Regions from separate parts of the Streptomyces formicae genome, predicted to be linked through region 3. Evidence: riboswitches for the same ligand, from Rfam matches in the RefSeq annotation. Region 3 holds a riboswitch; each other region holds the start of a gene.
What was found. A riboswitch is a leader RNA that binds a small molecule or an ion and turns the genes downstream of it on or off. The one in region 3 is predicted to bind S-adenosylmethionine.
Positions count from the first base shown of each region.

Region 1 (4,962 bases), 1.8 Mb from region 3:
GTGGCGGGCCTCTCCCTGGTCCCCCGCGATCTGCGCGACCCTGGCGCCACCACGACGTACGGCGTCGGCGAGCTGATCCGCGCCGCCCTGGACGCGGGCGCCCGGCGGATCCTGGTCGGCTGCGGCGACTCGGGCACCTCGGACGGCGGCGCCGGGGCGCTGCAGGCCCTCGGCGCCCGCCTCCTGGACCTGGACGGCTGGGAACTGCCGCACGGCGGAAGGGAGTTGACGCGCCTGAACCGCATCGACACCACCGGCATCGACCCGCGCGTCGCGGCCACCGACATCCAGGTGGCCTGCAACCCCTTCAACGTCCTGTGCGGCGAGCGCGGCGTGGCCCGCGTCTTCGGCCCCCAGAAGGGCGCCACCCCCCGCCAGGTCGAGGAGCTCGCCGCCGGCCTCGACCACTGGGCGTACGTCCTGACGCGCGACCTGCGCGTCAGCGCCGACCTCTCACTGGGCCCCGGCACGGGCGCGTCCGGCGGACTCGGCGCAGGACTCGCGGCCCTCGGCGCCGCCCTGCTCCCCCGCTTCGACGTGCTGCTCGACCAGCTCGACCTGGACGCCAGGCTCGCCCGCGCCGACCTGGTCATCACGGCGGAGGGCGCCCTCGACCACCAGACCCCGCGCGGCAAGATCCCCGCCGAGGTGGCCCGCCGCGCCAAGATGTTCGACCGACCGGTCCTGGTGCTCGCGGGCACGATCGGCCGGGGCGCGCACCACGTGCGGGCCGCCGGTGTCGACGCCTACAGCGCGATCCTGCCCGCCCCCGTCTCCCTGACCGAGGCGCTCGGCAGGGGCGGCGAGTTCCTCACCGACGCGACCGAGCGGGCCCTGCGGATGATCCAGCTCGGCTCGCGCCTGCCGGGTCAGGCGGCGACGCTGGTGTCCGGCACGCAGCGGCCGTCCTCGGTGCGGTAGCTCCACCGCGCGCCGTCGGCCACCAGCTCCTTGACGGCGCGCACGAAGCGCTCGACGTGCTCGTCGGGGGTGCCCGCGCCGAAGCTCACGCGGATGGCGTTGAGCGACTTCTCGCCGGGCGCGGCCTCGGGCGCGCCGCACTCGCCGGGCTCGTCGGGCTCGCTGCCGAGCAGGGTGCGCACCAGCGGGTGGGCGCAGAACAGACCGTCGCGCACGCCGATCCCGTACTCGGCGGAGAGCGCGGCGGCGAAGTGCGAGCTGTTCCAGCCGTCCACGACGAAGGAGATGACGCCCACGCGCGGCGCGTCGTCACCGAAGAGCGAGAGCACGCGCACGGCGGGCACCTCGGCGAGCCCCTCGCGCACCTTCGCGATCAAGTACCGCTCCCTGGCGACCAGTTCGTCGAATCCGGCCTCGGTCAGCGCCTTGCAGGCGGCGGCGATGGAGTAGACGCCGATGACGTTGGGCGACCCCGCCTCGTGCCGCGCGGCGGTGTCGTGCCACTCCACGTCCACGCCGCCGTCGGCGCGCCGCGCCACCTTCCGCGATGCCCCGCCGCCCGCGAGGTACGGCTCGGCGCCGCGCAGCCAGTCGGAGCGCCCCGCGAGCACGCCGGAGCCGAACGGCGCGTACAGCTTGTGGCCGGAGAAGGCGACCCAGTCCACGTCCAACTCGTCGATGGAGACGGGGTGGTGGGGTGCGAGCTGCGCGGCGTCGAGGACGATGCGGGCGCCGTGCGCGTGCGCGGCGGCGGCCAGCTCGCGCACCGGCCACAGCTCGCCGGTGACGTTGGAGGCGCCGGTCACGCAGACCAGGGCCGGGCCGTAGGGGTCACGGTCGGCAAGGGCCCGCTCCAGCGTCTGCACCGCCTCGTCCGGCGTACGCGGCGCGTTGAGGTAGGTCACCCGCGCGTCCCGCCACGGCAGCAGCGAGGCGTGGTGTTCGGTCTCGAAGACGAAGACCTGGCAGTCGGCGGGCAGCGCGGCGGCGAGCAGGTTCAGCGAGTCGGTGGTCGACCGCGTGAAGATCACCTGGTCGTCCTCGCGGCACCCGAGGAACTCGGCGACCGTCGCGCGGGAGTTCTCGAAGAGGTCGGTGGAGAGCTGCGACAGGTACCCGGCCCCGCGGTGCACGCTGCCGTAGTAGGGGGCGTAGGCCGCCACGTCGTCCCACACCCGCTGCAACGCGGGCGCGCTCGCCGCGTAGTCGAGCGCCGCGTACGTCACCTCACCACCGGTGACCAGCGGAACGGTGACGTCCGCGCCGAGCACGGGCAGCGGCTGGGCACAGACGGACGCGTCGACGGCAACGGCGGAAACAGACATGGCGAACTCCCGTGAGAGGCAGGCGAGATCACTGCGCCGGACGTCGGTCGACAGCGCAGGAGAAAGGTGAAAAAGGGTGTGCGGAGGCGGGGCGTGGAAGCCCTGTCACATTCGCTTGCTCACGAGACTGCTCCCTTGAGGACCAGGACCCCAGGGTTGCGAGGGGTCCGCGCTTGCCATACGCCTTGCTGCGTACGACCTGGTCTTCACCCGGGGCACCCCGCCACGGACGGAGGGTTGCCGGACAGCGGGCCGGGGCCGTAGTCGCTGTCACTCATGACCTGTGCAGCATCCTGCCACACGATCTTCGGCGCGCAAGGCGCAGTCCAGGATCCGGACTGCGCCGTGCGTCACACCGGCGGCCCGCTCAGCGGTTGCTGGCCGCCACCCAGCGCTCCAGGGCCCGCTTGGCGGACCCGGTGTCGATCGCCTCGGCGGCCCGCGCCATGCCCGCCCTGATCTGCTCCGCGAACGGCTCGTCGGTCGGCTTCAGAGCCACGAGCGCCGCGGCCGCGTTGAGCAGCACCGCGTCCCGCACGGGTCCCGTCTCGCCGTCCAGGAGCCGCAGCGCGACCTCCGCGTTGTACGAGGCGTCCGCGCCGCGCAGCGCGGAGATCTCCACCAGCTCGATGCCGACGTCCCGCGGGTCGAAGGACTCCTCGCGCACGACACCGTCGCGCACCACCCAGACGCGGGAGGTGCCCGTCGTCGTCAGCTCGTCGAGCCCGTCGTCGCCGCGGAAGACGAGCGAGGAGTGCCCGCGCTCGGCGAAGACGCCCGCCACGATGGGCGCCATCCGGGGATCGGCGACGCCGACCGCCTGGGCCCGCACCCTGGCCGGATTGGTGAGCGGACCGAGCAGGTTGAAGACGGTCCTGATCCCCAACTGGCCGCGCGCCGCGCCCGCGTGCCGCAGCGCCGGGTGGAACTTCACCGCGAAGCAGAAGGTGATCCCCGCCTCCTCCGCGACCTCGACGACCCGGTGCAGCGGCAGCTCCAGGTTGACCCCGAGCTTTTCCAGTACGTCGGAGGAGCCCGAGGCACTGGAGGCGGCGCGGTTGCCGTGCTTGACGACCTTCGCCCCCGCGCCCGCGACGACGATCGCGGACATGGTCGAGATGTTGACGGTCTTGGCCCCGTCCCCGCCGGTCCCGACGATGTCGACGGTCTCCCCCGGCACCTCGATCACGTTGGCGTGCTCGTACATCGTCCGTACGAGCCCGGAGATCTCCTCGACGGTCTCGCCCTTGGCGCGCAGCGCGACCACGAAGCCCGCGATCTGCGCGTCGGTGGCCTCGCCGCGCATGATGCGGTCCATGGCCCACGCGGTGTCGTCGGCGCTCTGGTCGCGGCCGTCGAGCAGGCCGTTCAGTACGTCGGGCCAGGAACGGCCCGCCGCGGTAGTGCCTCCTGCGGGGGTCACAGCGCTCATGGCCGCTCCTGGGGTTTCTCGAAGTATGAAGACGCGCCCCTCGACAAGGGGGTGGGACCACCCTATCCAGCCCCCGGGACGGCAAAGAGCCCCGTCCATGCAATGGACGGGGCTCCTGCCGTGGCGACCTTGTGGTCAGAGCTTCGAGAGCTTCGGTTGATCAGTGGTGGCCGTGGCCGCTCGTGATCTCCTTGTACTCCTCGGCGGTGGCCTTGGGGATCTGGTTGTCCTCCCCGTAGTAGCCCTTGGAGAGCTTGGCCCTGAGCTTCTCGGAGCCGGACACCTTGCGCTCGACGCCGTTCTCGTCGACCGTCGGGCCGATCTCGAGCGGCTGGTACTGCTCGTGCGCCGTGAGGGTGTGCAGCTGCTCCTGGCTGAGCGGCTCGTGGACCTCGATGAACTCACCGTGCGGCAGGCGCTTGATGATGCCGGACTCGCGCCCGTGCAGCACCTTGTCCTTGTCGCGCCGCTGGAGACCCATGCAGATCCGCTTGGTCACGATGAAGGCGATGACCGGTCCGACGAAGAAGAAGATCCGGACGAACCAGGTGATGGCGTTCAGCGACAGGTGGAAGTGCGTGGCCCACAGGTCGTTTCCACCACCCACCAGCATCACGAAGTACGCCGTGATCCAGGCGACACCGAAGGCCGTACGGGTCGGGGCGTTGCGCGGGCGGTCCAGGATGTGGTGCTCGCGCTTGTCCCCGGTGACCCAGGACTCGATGAACGGGTAGACCGCGATGGCCACCAGGACCAGCGGGAAGACCGCCAGCGGGATCATCACGCCCAGGACGAGCGTGTGGCCCCAGGCGTTGATCTCCCAGCCCGGCATGACACGGATCAGACCCTCGGCGAAGCCCATGTACCAGTCGGGCTGGGCGCCGGTGGACACCTGGTCCGGGCGGTACGGGCCGAGGGCCCAGATCGGGTTGATCGAGGCGATCGCCGCGATGGCCGCGATGACACCGAAGACCAGGAAGAAGAAGCCTCCGGCCTTGGCCATGTAGACCGGGAGCAGCGGCATGCCGACGACGTTCTTGTTGGTCTTCCCGGGGCCCGCGAACTGCGTGTGCTTGTGGTAGAAGACCAGGATCAGGTGCGCCACCATCAGGCCGAGCATGATGCCCGGCAGCAGCAGGATGTGCACCGAGTAGAACCGCGCCACGAAGTCGCCGCCCGGGAACTCCCCGCCGAACAGGAACATCGACAGATACGTGCCGATGACCGGGACGGACAGGATCGCGCCCTGCATGAAGCGGACACCGGTGCCGGAGAGCAGGTCGT
Region 1 is NZ_CP022685.1:2,545,895-2,550,856, forward strand. Features, by position in the region: gene KY5_RS10730 (glycerate kinase) at 1-921, shown strand, start outside; gene KY5_RS10735 (aminotransferase class V-fold PLP-dependent enzyme) at 870-2,246, opposite strand; SAM riboswitch class IV at 2,411-2,528, opposite strand; gene trpD (anthranilate phosphoribosyltransferase) at 2,614-3,678, opposite strand; gene KY5_RS10745 (cytochrome b) at 3,839-4,962, opposite strand, start outside.
Region 1: linked by a shared signal. The riboswitch ahead of KY5_RS10735 (aminotransferase class V-fold PLP-dependent enzyme) and the one ahead of thrC (threonine synthase) in region 3 are both predicted to bind S-adenosylmethionine.

Region 2 (4,962 bases), 4.1 Mb from region 3:
TTCATCTTCTCCTTCGACCACGGCACCCTGCCCGAACTGGGCGCCGCGGCCCTGCGCCGCCCGCCCGAGGAGATCGTCCTCACCGGCGGCCCCTACGAACTGCGCCGCACCGTCGTCTCGGTCCGCGTGAACCCGGCGTCGCCCTACCGGGTCGCGGCCGACGACGACGGAGTGCTCGGCCTCTACCTGGACGGCGCGCGGATCTCCGACGTCGGCCTGCCGCCGATGCCGGACTACTACCGGCACACCCTGGAGAACGGCAAGTCCGTGATGGAGGTGGCGCCCACCATCCAGTGGGGCTACCTGATCTACCTGACGGTCTTCCGGGTCTGCCAGTACTTCGGCGCCAAGGAGGAGTGCCAGTACTGCGACATCAACCACAACTGGCGCCAGCAGAAGGCGGCGGGCCGCCCCTACACCGGTGTGAAGCCGATGGACGAGGTCCTCGAAGCCCTCGCCATCATCGACAAGTACGACACGAACAAGTCCTCCACCGCGTACACGCTCACCGGTGGCGCCATCACCACGCAGCTCCAGGGCAAGGACGAGGCCGACTTCTACGGCCAGTACGCGAAGGCCATCGAGGAGCGCTTCCCCGGCCGCTGGATCGGCAAGGTCGTCGCCCAGGCCCTGCCCAAGGCGGACGTGCAGCGCTTCCACGACTACGGCGTGCGGATCTACCACCCCAACTACGAGGTGTGGGACCCGTACCTGTTCGAGCGCTACTGCCCCGGCAAGGAGCGCTACGTCGGCCGTGACGAGTGGCACCGCCGCATCCTGGACTCCGCAGACGTCTTCGGGCCGCGCAACGTCATCCCGAACTTCGTGGCGGGCGTGGAGATGGCGGAGCCCTTCGGCTTCAAGACCGTCGGCGAGGCCATCGACTCCACCGTCGAGGGCCTGCAGTACTTCATGTCGCGCGGCATCACGCCCCGCTTCACCACCTGGTGCCCGGAGCCCACGACGCCGCTGGGCAAGGCCAATCCGCAGGGCGCCCCGCTGGAGTACCACGTGCGGCTCCTTGAGGCCTACCGCGCGACGATGGAGGCCAACGGCCTTTCCTCGCCCCCCGGTTACGGCCCCGCCGGACCCGGCAACGCGGTGTTCTCGGTGAGCTCCTTCATGGACAGCCTGCCCGCGGAGAAGGCCGCTCCGGAGGACGCCGTTATCCCGGCGACGCCCCAGTAGAGCCGTGTTACGGTCGGGGCGGGTCACGAGTTCCAGCGTCAAGCCCCGGCTGGCTGGACGGCACCCCGCTCCGTCGCGGGTGCCCCGGGTGACGACCCGCCCCGCGCGAGGCGCGCGGGGAACGGCGGATCACCGGGGCCGGTTCCCGGGGTCCACGACTCCGGAGGCGCTCCATGACGCACCCGCACACCATCTGCGACCACGACACCTGCGAAGCCCGCACGCCGGGACACCAGGTCCACTGGATCCAGGCCCGCGACAGCGCGAAGGACCCGGGGCCGCTCGTCGACGTGCTGCTCTCCTCGCACGACGTACGGGACGACGGCCGCATCGCCCTCCATGTGCTCGGCCCGACCCGGGGCGTGCCCGCCACGCTGTGGACGCACGACCCGGGACGGCTGCGCGGGCTGCTGCGCGAGCACCGGGGCCTCGCCCAGTGGCAGCCCCGCTGGAACCTGCTCCGGCTGCGGCGCGACACCGTCGCCACCACGCTGGTCTGCGTGGCACCCGACGGGGAGCCCGCCGCCCCTGGCCGCTGACGAAGATCACCGCTCCGTAGGATGACGCCGTGCCGGACGAGGGCGATCCCCGCGTCCGGGCGGCGCGACAGTCAGCCACCCAGAGCCGGAGGTCCCCCGTGCAGCACCACCCCGTCACCGTCGTCACCGGCGGCAGCCGAGGCATCGGCGCGGCTGTCAGCGCCCGTCTCGCCCAGGAAGGGCACGACGTCGCCATCGGCTACCGCTCCGACGAGGCCGCCGCGGCGAAGGCGGCCGACGCCGTCCGCGCCGCGGGCCGCTGCTGCGTCACCGTCCAGGTCGACACCGCCGACGAGGCCGCCGTCGACCGTCTCTTCGACACCGCTGCCGCCGAACTCGGCCCCGTCACGGGCCTGGTCAACAACGCGGGAGTGAGCGGGCCCGTCGGGCCGCTCGCCGACGCCGACGCCGAGGGCATGCGCCGCGCGCTCGACGTGAACGTCCTCGGCTATCTGCTCTGCGCCCGGCGCGCGGTGCGGGACCTGAAGGCGAACGGCGGCGGCGCGATCGTGAACGTCTCGTCCGCCGCCGCCACGCTCGGCGCCCCCGGCGAGTACGTGCACTACGCGGCGGCCAAGGGCGCCGTCGACACCCTGACCGTCGGCCTTGCCAAGGAGGTCGCGGGGGACGGCATCCGCGTCAACGCCGTTGCCCCGGGCGTCATCTGGACCGAGTTCCACGCGGACCCCGAGCGCCCCGCGAAGCTCGCCGACGGCATTCCGATGGGGCGCTCGGGCCGGCCGGAGGAGATCGCGGCGGCCGTCTCCTGGCTGCTCTCCGCCGATGCCTCCTACGCGACGGGCACGGTCCTGCGGGTCGCGGGCGGCCGCTGACCCCGCCCCACCGAGGGGGGCCTCGTACGCTGGGCGCATGATCAGTGGAGAGGTCTCCCTCACGTCAGACGTCCTCATACGGCCGGTCACGCTCGACGACGCGGAGGCGCTCGCCCGCGCCTACCGGCGCAACCGCGCCCACCTCGAACCCTGGGACCCGGACAGGCCCGCCGCCTTCTTCACCACGCAGGGGCAGAGCGACCGGCTCCGGGTGCAGTTGGAGGAGGGCCGCGCGGGCCGGTCCGCGCACTGGGTGCTGGTCGGCGGCGGTGAGGTCCTCGGGCACGCCGCCCTGTCGAACATCGTGCTCGGCCCGGTCCGCAGCGGGAACCTCGGCTACTGGATCGACGCCGAGCACCAGGGAAGGGGCCTCGCCTCCGGCGCGGCGAACGTCGTCTGCGAGGCCGCCGACGGCCAACTGGGCCTGCACCGCGTCGAGGCGGGCACGCTCCTGCACAACACCGCGTCGCAGCGCGTGCTCACCAAGTGCGGCTTCGAGGAGTACGGCGTCGCGCCGGGCTTCCTGTACATCCAGGGCGCCTGGCGCGACCACCGGCTCTTCCAGAAGATCCTCAACGACCGCCCCGCGTGAGGCGGTTCGCGCGGAGTCTCAGACGATGCCCTCGGCGACCTCGGCCTGCTCGCGGTCCGAGCCGTACGCCTGCGGAGTGCTGTACGAGCGGCGCGCCACGAACCACCACACGGTGGCCAGAATCAGCACCACGGCGAGCGCGATCGACGCGTAGTTCATCGACTGGACGGTGACGGGCGAGGCCTGCGGCAGGCAGAACAGGACCGTCACGAACGCCACCCAGATCACCGCGATCCAGCCGATCGGCTTGCTCCAGCGGCCCAGGTTCCACGGGCCCTGCTGGAAGCGGTCGCCCGCGCGCAGGCGCAGGAAGATCGGGATGGCGTAGGCGGGCGTGATGCCGATGACGTTGATGGCGGTCACGGCCGTGTACGCGGTCGCCGAGTACAGGGACGGCAGGGCGATCACCGCGGCCAGGCCCACCGAGAGCCACACCGCGGGCACCGGGACCTGGGTGCGGGAGCTGACCTTGCGCCAGATCGCGGAGCCCGGCAGCGCGTTGTCGCGGGAGAAGGCGAACACCATGCGGCTGGCCGCGGCCGTCTCGGCGTTGCCGCAGAACAGCTGCGCCACGATCACGATGAGCAGCAGCGCCGTCGCGCCGGACTCGCCGATCGCGTCGATCATGATCTGGGCGGGCGGCACGTTGGTGGCGGTCTCCAACGTGCCCTTGTAGTCCTGGATGGCGAAGGTGAGCCCGGCCAGCAGGACGAAACCGGCGATCCAGGAGGCCCAGATGGCGCGCACGATGCCGCGCGCAGCGGACACCGACGCGTTGGACGTCTCCTCCGAGAGGTGCGCGGAGGCGTCGTACCCGGAGAACGTGTACTGGGCGAGGAGCAGGCCGATCGCGGTGACGTAGAGCGGGTTCTCCCAGCCGGTGCCGTTGTAGAACTCGCCGAAGACGAACGACGGCGACTGGTGGTGGTCGGGCACGATCGCGAGGACGCCGACGATCACCGTGACACCGGCCACGTGCCACCACACGCTGATCGAGTTGAGCAGGCTGACCAGGCGTACGTTGAAGAGGTTCAGGACGGCGTGCAGGAACAGGATGCACAGGAAGATCAGGAAGGTCTTCTCGGCCGTCGGCGTGAAGCCGAACTTCAGATTGAGGAACGCGCCGGTGAACAGGGCGGCGCCGTAGTCGATGCCCGCTATCGCGCCGAGCAGGCCGAGCAGGTTCAGCCAGCCCGTGTACCAGCCCCAGCGGCGCCCGCCGAGCCGGTCGGCCATGTAGTAGAGCGCCCCCGACGTCGGATACGCGCTGGTCACCTCGGCCAGCGCGAGGCCCACGCAGAGGACGAAGAGGCCGACGCCCGCCCAGCCCCAGAGCATCACGGCCGGGCCGCCGGTGCCCAGGCCGAAGCCGTAGAGCGTCATGCATCCGGACAGGATGGAGATCACCGAGAAGCTGATGGCGAAGTTGCCGAAGCCGCCCATGCGGCGGGCGAGTACGGGTTGGTAGCCGAGCTCTCTGAGCCGTTCCTCCTCGTCCTGGCGTGGCACGGGGACGGAGCTCGACCAGGTGGTGCGGGACACGGAACTACCTCCGGTGGGGAACAAAGGGGGGAGCGGGGGAGTGGGGGCCCTGCCCGGGGGCTAGCCCGGGGCGCGGGAGGAGTTGGAGCAGCGGGCGCGGGCCTGGACGAAGACCTCGGCGGCCGCGTCCGCGTCGCCGGGCGAGCGGGTGCGGTAGGTCCAGGGCACGACGGTGAAGAACGGGTCCATGGCCTCGAACACCCGTAACGCGTCCTGGAACTGGTGCGCTCCCCACAGCGCGTGCGCGAGGTGGTTGAGGTCCAGGAGC
Region 2 is NZ_CP022685.1:8,484,689-8,489,650, forward strand. Features, by position in the region: gene KY5_RS36950 (radical SAM protein) at 1-1,188, shown strand, start outside; SAM riboswitch class IV at 1,210-1,319, shown strand; gene KY5_RS36955 (hypothetical protein) at 1,362-1,727, shown strand; gene KY5_RS36960 (SDR family NAD(P)-dependent oxidoreductase) at 1,826-2,560, shown strand; gene KY5_RS36965 (GNAT family N-acetyltransferase) at 2,598-3,152, shown strand; gene KY5_RS36970 (amino acid permease) at 3,171-4,694, opposite strand; gene KY5_RS36975 (hypothetical protein) at 4,755-4,962, opposite strand, start outside.
Region 2: linked by a shared signal. The riboswitch ahead of KY5_RS36955 (hypothetical protein) and the one ahead of thrC (threonine synthase) in region 3 are both predicted to bind S-adenosylmethionine.

Region 3 (4,962 bases):
TCTCCAGATCGGCGATGACCTCGCCCAGGGTCGCCCCCTCGGCGGCGACCTCGGCCTTGCCGCCGGTGTAGGTACGGAGAATGGTGGGGATACGGACGTTGACGCTCATGGATTCACCTCAGAGGTAGGCCCCGTAAGGGGCGCGGGGAACTGCGCGAGGACGGACCGCGACCCGCGGTCGGCAGCGGAGATCAGGCCCTGCGGCGACTAGTCGGCAAGCCCCGCGGAGCGGAACGCCTCGAGGCTGGGCTTGATCGTCGCGGTCGCCTGAGACCTGTCGGCAACCGCGTCGAGAGTCTTGAGCCCGTCGCCGGTGTTGAGCACCACCGTGGTCAGCGAGGGATCGATGAGCCCCGCCTCGACCAGCTTCTTGGTGACACCGACCGTCACGCCCCCGGCGGTCTCCGCGAAGATCCCCTCGCTCCGAGCGAGCAGCTCGATCGCCTCGACGACCTGCTCGTCGTTCACGTCCTCCACGGCCCCGCCCGTGCGCCGGGCGATGTCGAGCACGTAGGGCCCGTCCGCCGGGTTGCCGATGGCGAGGGACTTGGCGATGGTGTTCGGCTTCTGGGGCCGTACGACGTCGTGGCCCGCCTTGAACGCCGCGGAGACCGGCGAACACCCCTCCGCCTGCGCGCCGAAGATCTTGTAGGGCTTGTCCGCGACGAGGCCGAGCGCGATGAGCTCCTTCAGACCCTTGTCGATCTTCGTGAGCTGCGATCCCGAGGCGATCGGGATGACCAGCTGGTCGGGCAGGACCCAGCCGAGCTGCTCGCAGATCTCGTACGCGAGGGTCTTGGAGCCCTCTCCGTAGTACGGCCGCAGGTTGACGTTGACGAAGCCCCAGCCCTCGCCGAGCGGGTCGCCGATGAGCTCGGAGCAGAAGCGGTTCACGTCGTCGTAGTTGCCCTCGATGCCGACGAGCTCGCCGCCGTAGACCGCGGCCATGACGACCTTGCCCTGCTCCAGGTCGTGCGGGATGAACACGCAGGAGCGGAAACCGGCGCGGGCGGCGGCGGCGCCGACGGCGCCCGCGAGGTTGCCGGTGGAGGAGCACGACAGGGTGGTGAAGCCGAAGGCGCGCGCCGCTTCGAGCGCCTGCGCGACGACCCGGTCCTTGAAGGAGTGGGTCGGGTTGCCCGAGTCGTCCTTGACGAACAACTTGCCCTGTTCGACGCCGAGTTCGGCGGCGAGGTTGTCGGCCTTGACGAGCTTGGTCCAGCCGGGGTTGAGGTTCGGCTTGTCGGCCACGTCGGCGGGGACGGGAAGGAGCGGGGCGTAGCGCCAGATGTTGGCGGGGCCCGCCTCGATGCGGGCGCGGAGGGCTTCGGGGTCACCGAGCGGCAGGTCGTAGGCGACTTCGAGGGGGCCGAAACACTCGGCGCAGGCGAAGATCGGTCCGAGCGGGAACTTGGTGCCGCACTCCCGGCACGCAAGGCCCGATGCGGGGCCGAGGTCTACGGGAGCGGTGGTGCTTTCGGTGGCGACGGTCTGCACAGCCATGGAGGCGAGGCCCTTTCTCCTCATCTTCCTCGCGACGCATCTCGCCGCGAGACGGAATTGGCACCTTCCCCACCGAGACCTCGCGTGCGCGGTCGGCGGGATGGTTGCCGGGGCTTCAACGGGCCGTATCCCTCTGCCCCTCTGGATGAGCGGTATTCGATTATGGGTTTCAGTTGTCGATCTCAACGGGGCGGTGACCCCGACATGCGATGGTCACCGGCGTTGTTCAAGACTGTAACCGAAGCCCCGGACCCTTGAGATAGTCGTCCGTACCGCGAGATGGATCACAGTGAGGAGCCGCCGACCGTGCTGGAAGAAGTCGAGCGCTGGCTGAGCAGGCGTTCCTGGTCCGTCGCCGACCGTTCGCCGGAGCGTCTGGTCGCCGCCAAACGCGCCTCGGGCACCTCGGTGAGCGTCGTCCTTCCCGCACTCGACGAGGAGGCGACGGTCGGCGGGATCGTCGAGGTGATCCGGCGGGAGCTGATGGCACGCACGCCGCTCGTCGACGAGCTCGTGGTGATCGACTCCGGCTCCGGCGACCGTACGGCGGAGGTCGCGCGGAAGGCGGGCGCCCGGGTCGTGCACAGGGACGAGATCCTGCCGCGTCTCCCGGCCGTGCCGGGCAAGGGCGAGGTGCTCTGGCGCTCGCTCCTGGCGACGCGGGGCGACGTCGTGGCGTTCGTCGACGCGGATCTGCGGGAGTTCTCCGCGGACTTCGTCTCGGGGATCGTGGGCCCGCTCCTGACCGATCCCGACGTGCACTTCGTGAAGGCGATGTACGACCGTCCGCTGGGCTCGGCAGCGGGGCAGGGCGGCCGGGTGACCGAGCTGATGGCACGGCCGCTCCTGAACATGCACTGGCCCCAACTGGCCGGTTTCGTACAGCCGTTGGGCGGCGAGTACGCGGCCCGCAGGTCCCTCCTGGAGCGGCTGCCGTTCCCCGTCGGGTACGGCGTGGAGCTGGGCCTGCTCGTCGACGCGCTGCACACGGTGGGCCTGGACGCCCTCGCGCAGGTCGACGTCGGGGTGCGCAAGCACCGGCACCAGGACGGGCAGGCGCTCGGCCGGATGGCCGCGGCCATCTACCGGACCGCGCAGCTGCGGCTCGCGCGCGGCCATCTCGTCCGGCCCGAGCTGACGCAGTTCGTCAGGGGCGAGCACGGTTTCGAGCCGAGGACGTATCCGGTGGACACCGAGGAGCGCCCCCCTATGTCCGATATCGCCGAGTATGCACATCGTCGCGTGGCGTAACCACAGCCGATCATGCGTTTTGCCTACATTGCCCATTTATGTGGGTCAGACATGTCAGACATGCAGGGAAAGCCATCCGGCGGGCGGGCGCGCTGACGCTCGCCGCCGCCACCGTCGCCGCCGGGGTGCTCACCGCGACCGCGACCCCCGCCGCCGCCGAGGTCGTCGAGCCTTTCGCCAAGCGCTACGACGAATCGCTGTACGGCGACTTCAAGACCATCGGCAACACCGTCCTGGACTGCCCGACGCGACCGGCCGACGTGGCCGCCGCCTGCAAGGAGACCCAGCAGGCCAAGGGCACCAAGAACAACAACAACTTCATCGAGCACCGCATCAATACCGCGGGGCTCACCGACACCTTCGACTCCAGCACCGGCCGGGTCACCGTCCCGCCGGGCGCGACGGTCGACTACGCGCGGCTGTTCTGGGGCGGCAACGCGGGCACCCACCGCTTCGGCCGCACCGTGCGCGACATCTGCGACCTCAACCGCGAGGGCAACAAGCCCGTCGACCCGGCTCCCGGCGACCCGCTCACCACGGCCCCGGTCATCCGGGTCGACGGCGGCGCGGAGAACACGGTGAAGGTCCAGAACGCGGTCCGCACCCCGAACGCCACCCAGGGCCCGCACTACTACACCGCCGAGGCCGACGTCACCGACGCCTTCCAGGGCGCCACCACCGGCAGCCCCGTCGAGGTGGCCGTCGGCAACGTCTGGGCGCCGACCGGGCAGGGCTGCGTCGGCGGCTGGTCGCTGACCGTCGTCTACAAGTACGACGGACCCAACGAGCAGTACGCGCCCGACCGCCGCAACGTCTACCTCTGGGGCGGCCACGTCATCCAGCGCTCGACCAGGACGCGGGCCGCCGCGGGCTCCTCCACCACGATCCCGGTCGACGGCTTCTACCGCACCGAGGGCGACATCCACGCCAGCGTCACGGCGTACGAGGGCGACTGGAACACCAAGGGCGACCAGTTCCTGGTCGACGGGCAGCCCGCCGCCGACGCGCACACCGGCAGGACCGACAACTTCTTCATCAGTGAGGACGACGGCTCGGTCAACCCCAAGCACCGCAACAACCTGAGCATCGACGCCAAGGCGTTCGAGGTGCCCGACCGCGCGATCCCCGTCGGCGCCACCTCGGCGAAGCTGACGTTCACCAGCACCGGTGACGTGTACGTCCCCTCGCAGCTGGCCCTCTCCGTGCCGGTGCCCGACCTGGAGGTCACCAAGACCGCCTCGCCCGCCAAGGTCGAGCCGGGCGGCAGGCTGACCTACACGGTCAAGGCGAAGAACATCAGCAAGCTGCCCTACCCGGGCGCCAGGTTCAGCGACGACCTGTCGGGCAACCTCGACGACGCGACGTACAACGGCGACGCGAAGGCGTCCATCGGCAAGGTCTCGTACAAGAAGCCGAAGCTCGGCTACGTCGGGGACATCGCACCGGGGCAGACCGCGACGGTCACCTACTCGGTCACCGTCCACGACCCGGTGAGCGGTGACGGCAAGCTGCTGAACAACGTCGACGTCCAGACGCCGCGCTCCAACTGCGACCAGGGCAGCACCGACCCGAACTGCGCCTCCGAGCCGGTCATCGACTACCCCGAGCCGCCCATCACCGTGGGCAGCTCCCCCGCCCGGCGCGTCGTCCCCGCGTGCGGCTCGACCACCAACACCATCACCCTGAAGAACGCCTCGCGCACCCCCCGCATCGGCGCCACCGCGTCCTGGCCCGTGCGGCCTGGCACCGCGCCCGTCGCCGGCGCGGGCACGGTCACCAAGCGGGGCGCCACCTACGTGTGGCGGGGCAACGTCCCCGCCAAGGGCAAGGTCACCATCGCCCAGAAGGTGAAGGTGTCCTGCACGCCGGGACAGGTCACCGTCATCACGGTGACCGCGCCCGGCAGCAACTGCGCGAAGTCGACGCGCGGCGGCGACGACCCGTGCACCACGGCGATCCTCGCCCAGCGGGTGCAGGGAAGGCCCGCGCCGCAGGAGCCGCGGCAGCCGGGTGCCGCGGCGGGACACCCGGGCGGGCAGCTCGCGGAGACCGGCAGTGACTCGTCGGCCATGCTCTACGGCGGTGTCGCGGCCGCACTGTGCGGGCTCGGCGTGCTCGCGCTCGCCGCGGTCCAGCGGCGGCGCGACTGATCCGGCACCGGACGTGCCCCTCGGGGGCCGGGCTCCCCGCACCGGGAGTCCGGCCCCC
Region 3 is NZ_CP022685.1:4,369,752-4,374,713, forward strand. Features, by position in the region: gene KY5_RS18535 (ubiquitin-like small modifier protein 1) at 1-109, opposite strand, end outside; gene thrC (threonine synthase) at 208-1,527, opposite strand; SAM riboswitch class I at 1,521-1,655, opposite strand; gene KY5_RS18545 (glucosyl-3-phosphoglycerate synthase) at 1,810-2,754, shown strand; gene KY5_RS18550 (DUF11 domain-containing protein) at 2,793-4,904, shown strand.